2 regions of the Rhodococcus gannanensis genome follow, and region 1 is predicted to be linked to the other one. Evidence: riboswitches for the same ligand, from Rfam matches in the RefSeq annotation. Region 1 holds a riboswitch; the other holds the start of a gene.
The links. Region 1 has a riboswitch for S-adenosylmethionine ahead of ACFSJG_RS23740 (putative leader peptide). Riboswitches for the same ligand answer to the same signal wherever they lie in the genome.
Positions count from the first base shown of each region.

Region 2: linked by a shared signal. The riboswitch ahead of ACFSJG_RS26715 (aminotransferase class V-fold PLP-dependent enzyme) and the one ahead of ACFSJG_RS23740 (putative leader peptide) in region 1 are both predicted to bind S-adenosylmethionine.

Region 1 covers NZ_JBHUFB010000020.1:641,291-644,476, reverse strand. Annotated here, with positions in the region: gene ACFSJG_RS23750 (ABC transporter substrate-binding protein) at 1-537, opposite strand, end outside; gene ACFSJG_RS23745 (NADH:flavin oxidoreductase/NADH oxidase) at 596-1,711, opposite strand; SAM riboswitch class I at 1,898-1,990, shown strand; gene ACFSJG_RS23740 (putative leader peptide) at 1,998-2,081, shown strand; gene ACFSJG_RS23735 (ABC transporter substrate-binding protein) at 2,175-3,186, shown strand, end outside.
Region 2 covers NZ_JBHUFB010000022.1:275,438-278,623, forward strand. Annotated here, with positions in the region: gene ACFSJG_RS26715 (aminotransferase class V-fold PLP-dependent enzyme) at 23-1,303, opposite strand; SAM riboswitch class IV at 1,355-1,471, opposite strand; gene ACFSJG_RS26720 (L,D-transpeptidase) at 1,653-2,876, shown strand; gene ACFSJG_RS26725 (heme-dependent oxidative N-demethylase subunit alpha family protein) at 3,006-3,186, opposite strand, start outside.

The DNA of each region.
Region 1 (3,186 bases):
GCCGAGCGGCTTCTCCGACAGTGCTTGCAGGAAACCGGCTTTCGGCTGGTCGAAATCGACCCGGACGGTGAGGGGATCGAGGACGGTGGAGCCCTGGTAGCCGAGCAGATAGGCGGACGACTGGAAGGCCTTGCCCTGCTTGCCCAGGTCGATGATGTTGTCGAAGTTCAGCTTGACCACCTCGGCGTCGAACGTCTCGCCGTTGCTGAACGTGACACCGTCCTTCAGCCGGAAGGTGTACGAGCGGCCGTCGGCGGACACCTCCCAGGACTCGGCGAGCCAGGGCACGATCTCGCCGGTGTCGGGGAGTTGCTCGGTGAGGTTGTCCACGACTTCGACATTCGCGAAGTTGCACCCCGACGTCTGCGCCTTGTCGAGGCCGCACGGCGGGAGGATGCCCACCGTGACGGTTCCGCCCGAGCGCGGCGTCAGGCCTTCGGCGTCTGCGCCGCCACTCGGATCGGACCCGCAGCCGGCGAGCAGGGCTGCAGCAGTGGCCAGTGCGGCGGCCAGGACGGCCACCGATCGTCGTGTCATGAAGTTCACGTCCTGAAAAGGGTTGGGAGGAAGGGGTATTGAACGGAAGAAAATGGGGTCAGGCCCAGTCGCCGCGGATCGTCTGCGGCTGCCACAGTCGGCCGCGGTCACCCTGGCCGAGGTCCTTCGCGGCGCGCAGCGGCCAGTTCGGATCCCGCAGGGCGGCCCGGCCGAGGAACACCACGTCCGCGCTGCCGTCGTCGAGGATTCGGGCCGCATGCCACGGGTCGTCGATCAGCCCGACCGCGCCGACGGGGACCCCGGCGTCCCGCCGGATCCGTTCCGCGAGCGGCACCTGGTATCCGGGCCCGAGTGGAACGTCGGCGGGCAGCAGTCCGCCGCTGGACACATCGATCAGGTCGACACCGAGCGGCACGATCCGTTCGGTGATCGCGACGATGTCGGCCGGGGTGAGTCCGCCGTCGAGCCAGTCGGTCGCGGAGAAGCGGACCGACAGCGGCTTGTGCGCGGGCCACCACACCCGGACCGCCTCGACGATCGTGGCGAGCAGGCGGACGCGGCCCTCGGGAGTGTCCCCGTAGCCGTCGGTGCGAGTGTTGCTCAGCGGGGACAGGAACGAATGGATGAGGAACCCGTGCGCGGCCTGGATCTCGAGCAGGTCGAATCCGGCCTGGTCGGCCCGGCGCGCGGATTCACCGAACGCGCCGACGATGCCTGCGATCTCACCGGTGGTGAGGGCGTGCGGTGCCGCGAACCCAGGAAAGGCCGCCGTGTCGGGGCCGACCGCCCGCCACCCGCCGTCGGCCTCTGCGATGCTGCCCTGCTCGACGTCCCAGGGGCGGTGGATCGACGCCTTGCGTCCGGCGTGAGTGAGCTGAATTCCGGCACGGGTGCCGCGGGCGTGGACGAAGTCGACGATCCGGGACCACGCGCGAGTGTGCTCGTCGTTCCACAGGCCGGTGTCCTGGGGACTGATTCGTCCCGCCGGCGTCACCGCGGTCGCCTCCGCGACGACCAGACCGAACCCGCCCGCCGCGCGTGCCCCGAGATGGGCGAGGTGCCAGTCCCCGGGGACACCGTCGACCGCGGAGTACTGACACATCGGAGACAGCCAGATGCGGTTGCCGAAGGTGACCTCGCGCAGGGTCAAGGGCTCGAACAGTGGTTGCGTGGGAGTGGTGGCGACGAACGCGGGTTCGGTTCGAACGGTCATGGGGATCCTCGCGAAGGGTCGTTGCGGGAGGGAATACCGAGGGCCCACGACAGGCGGTGTCCGCGCCCCGGTGCGCACGTGCGTGTGCCAGCGACCCTAAACACCCAGGCGGAGGCATCGAGAAGAGTTGCGATCGTGATGACGTAAAGGGTTCGCGGCGGACACCGTTGTCACTAGCGTGTGCAACGACCATCCAGAGCGACCGAGAGACCCGGCTCGATGACGTCGCAGCAACCCCCTGTTCGCAGGTGAGGGTGCTACCGCCGGGAACGATGGAGGCAGTGGCGTGACCGATGAGGGGCTGGTGACCGCATGGTCGCGGCTGCACATCGACCTGTGCCGAGTATCCGCGGACTTCTGTCGCTCCTGACGCTCTGGGTTCGAACAGCCTTCCCCTTCCTCAGATCATGGAGCCTCGGTGTCCTTCTCGTTCACTACCCCCGCTGCGCGCCGCCGCGCAGCGATCGCAGTCGCCGCGTCGGCGGCGCTCACCGCCGGACTGACCGCGTGCGGATCGTCCGACACGTCCGGCCCGTCGTCCGATGCCGGTGCACCCCAGTCGGGCGGCACCTTGCGCTACGGCCTCTCGGGAGCCCCGACATGCGCGGACCCCGCTCAGTCGGGATCCAACCAGACCATCTACGTGGCGCGTCAGGTCGTGGACTCGCTCACCGACCAGGATCCCGAGACCGGTGCACTGACGCCGTGGCTCGCCGAGAGCTGGGACGTGAGCAGCGACGCGTCGTCCTTCACCTTCCACCTGCGTGACGGGGTGACGTTCAGCGACGGGACGCCCTTCACAGCGGACTCCGTGAAGAAGAACTTTGACGCGATCCTGGGCACCCTGACGGCTGCCAAGGCCGCGCTCGCGGCCAGCTACCTGGCCGGATACACCGGTTCCACCGTCGTGGACCCGCAGACCGTACAGGTGAACTTCGCGGCGCCCAACGCGCAGTTCCTCCAGGCCACGTCGACGGTGCAGCTCGGCTTCCTGTCCGACGCGGATGTCGCGAAGTCCGCCGAGCAGCGCTGCGCGGGTGACCTGTCCGGCACCGGGCCGTTCGTGTACGAGAGCTATGTCCAGGACAAGTCCGCGACCCTTGCCAAGCGCGCCGGATACGCGTGGGGCTCCGACGTGTTCGCGCACGACGGTGAGGCCTACCTCGACAAGATCGAGTTCACGATCGTCCCCGAGTCCGGGGTGCGCAGCGGTTCGCTCGCATCGGGCCAGCTCGACGCCGTCTCCGACGCCCTCCCACAGGACGCACCGCAGATCGAGGGCTCGGGCGGACGCATCCTCACCACCTCGAATCCCGGCGTGCCCTTCGGTTTCCAGCCCAACGTGACCCGCGGTGTTCTCGCCGATCCGGCCGTGCGCGCCGCGATCGTGCCGGCGATCAATCGACAGGAACTCGTCGACACCGTCCTCGGACCCGACTTCAAGCCTGCGACGAGCACCCTCGCCTCCCGTACTC
Region 2 (3,186 bases), on a different contig from region 1:
GTCCGAGGTCATGCCGCCGATACTAGCGGCCGGCGGCGGACGACGTCGCGCGCCCGCGCACGAAATCCGCGACGGCGCCGATCAGGCGGTCGACGTCGGCGCTGCTGCTGCCGAGCCCGAGGCTGGCGCGGACCGCGCCCTCGCCGTGCCCGAGGCGGGCGAGGAGCGGGTGCGCGCAGAAGCGGCCGTCACGGACACCGATGCCGTAGTTGTCGGACAGGAACGTCGCCACCTCGCGCGGCTCGGCGCCCGCGACGGTGAACGTGACGATGCCGACCGCGTCCGCGGAATCGGGCCAGACACGCAGGATCTCGATGCCGTCGATGTCGGAGAGGCCGGCGACCAGCCGGTCGCACAGGATCCGCTCGTGCAGTTCGGCCTCGTCGGCGTCGAAGCCGGCGAGCGCCTCGCAGGCCGCGGCGATCGCGACGGCGCCGAGGACGTTCGGGGTGCCGGCTTCGTGCCGCTGCGGCGCGGCGGCCCACTGCACGTCGTCGAGGTCGACGTTCTTGGTGGCTCCGCCGCCGGCGAGGTACGGGTCGGCCGCGTCGAGCCAGTCGGCGCGGCCGACGAGGGCACCGGCACCGAACGGTGCGTACAGCTTGTGTCCGGAGAACACCAGGTAGTCGACGCCGAGGTCGGAGATGTCGACGCGGCGGTGCGGCAGCAGCTGGGCGGCGTCGACGACGATGCGGGCGCCGCACTCGTGTGCGATCCGCGCGAGGCGGTCGATCGGCAGCACCTCACCGGTGACGTTGGAGGCGCCGGTGACCGCGAGCAGCGCGGCGGGGCGGGTGCAGAGCTCGGCGACGATCCGCTGGATCGTCTCCTCGACGGTGCCGGCGGAACGCACGACGCGAGCGCCGTTTCGGTTCCAGGGCAACAGGTTTGCGTGGTGCTCGATGTCCAGGACGACGGTCTCGCCGGGCACGCAGGAGGCGAGGAGGTTGAGCGCGTCGGTGGTGTTGCGGGTGAACACGACGACGTCGTCCTCACGGGCTCCGACGAAGTCGGCGACGACGCCACGAGCACCCTCGTAGCGCTCGGTGCAGACCTGCGACGCGAAGCCGGCGCCGCGGTGCACGCTGGCGTAGAAGGGCAGCAGGTCCTGGACCCGAGCGGCGACGGAGGACAGTGCGGGGGCACTGGCCGCGTAGTCGAAGTTCGCGTAGGTGACGGCGCTGCCGTCGGCGAGCGGAGCAACCAGATCCGACCCACACACGGACGCGAAAGGTGCGGTGTCACAAGAGGTTTCATTGACCGAGAGGTCGGCACAGGTGGTGGATTCCAGAACAGCGGTCATGGCGTCATCCCTTGGAGCTCAGGGACCCGTGCGTGAGGTGGTTGTGCATCGAGTCCGCGCTTGCCGTGCCCGGAATTGGATGCACGGCCTGGTCGTCACCCGGGGCACCCCACCGCGGAGGAGGGTTGCCGGCCAGCAAGCCGGGGCTGAACGCTGGCACTCATGACCTGAAGCGAGAATGGCAGCCGCGCCGAGCGCCTGTCAACCCGAACACCCAACGCGGCATCGTGACCTGCATCACCTTCCCGTCGTCGGCGTGCGGCGGCTTCCGTGGCCGACCGCCCATGGAAACCCGTGCTCACGTCGCTCGATACGCTGGTGGGACGGGTTCCGATCTGGGAGGCATGTCGTGCCGCGTCTTCGCCGAATTTTTCTCGTTCTCGCCGCGCTCGTCGCGACGATCGCGCTCGTCGCCGGATGCTCGGGCGACTCCGGTTCGCCGGATGGCGGCGCGCCCGGCTCGCAGGAGTCCGAGGCGACGATCACCTTCACGCCCACCGATCTCAGCGCACCTGTCGATCCGCTGCGCCCGATCACGGTCGACGTCACGAACGGCACGCTGACCTCGGTGACCCTGACCAATCCGGAGGGCAAGGTGATCGACGGCATCACCACACCGGACCAGGCGTCGTGGAAGCCGGCCGAGCCGCTGGGCTACGGCAAGACGTACGCGCTGGCGGCGCAGGCCGTCGACAGCCGGGGCGTCGAGACCTCACGCGACGCGTCGTTCACCACCGTCACCCCGAACAACCAAACGGCCCTGTACCTGACCACCACGGGCGGACAACCCCTCGCCGACGGCGGAACCTACGGCGTCGGACTGGTCGTCGTCGCCCACTTCGACGAGCCGATCGGGGACCGCGCCGCGGCCGAGCGGGCGATGACCGTGACCACCACTCCCCCGGTCCAGGGCTCGTGGTTCTGGGTCGACGACCAGAACGCCCACTGGCGACCGCAGCAGTACTACACGCCGGGAACGACGGTGTCGGTGGACGCGAAGATCTACGGCGTCGACCTCGGCAACGGGCTCTACGGACAGCAGGACGAGTCGGTGTCGTTCCGCATCGGCGACTCGCACGTCTCCATCGCCGACGACAACACCAAGACGGTGGCGGTCTACGAGAACGGTCAGCTGATCCGGGAGATGCCGACGTCGATGGGCATGGGCGGCACCGAGACCGTCGGGGACACGACGCTGTCGTTCTGGACGCAGCCGGGTGTCTACACGGTGATGGACAAGGCGAATCCGGTGATCATGGACTCCTCGACGTACGGGCTGCCGATCAACTCGCGCCTCGGCTACAAGGAGTCGATCAACTGGGCGACGCGGATCAGCACCGACGGCATCTACCTCCACGAACTCGCCTCGACCATCTGGGCCCAGGGCAACACCAACGTCTCGCACGGCTGCCTGAACCTCAGCCCCGAGAACGCGCAGTGGTTCTTCGAGTTCTCGGGACCGGGCGACGTCGTCGAGGTCCGCAACACCGGCGGCGCCCCGCTCGAGGTGTGGCAGAACGGCGACTGGGGCCTGCCCTGGGACCAGTGGCTGGCGGGTAGCGCGCTGAACTAGATGTCCAGCAACCATCGTCGTAGCCCGGCTGGGTGAATCGGCCGCAAAATCGGGCGAATCGGGAACCGTCACCACAGGTCACAGCACCTTGGGGACGAGGATTCCACGCTGTGCGTTCGGCGAGATCCCCTACGCCGCCGAATCGCCCTGCGCGACCGTCTCTTCCGTGGCTGCGGCCCATGCCCGAAGCCACGCGACCACGGGCGCCCCGACTACGTCGACGCCCCTGGACGCGGCCACCTCGGCAGGAAGGCACTCGACGGCGTCGGCGAGTTGTTCGGCCCACTCGGCGACGGTGGCGATGTCCGCG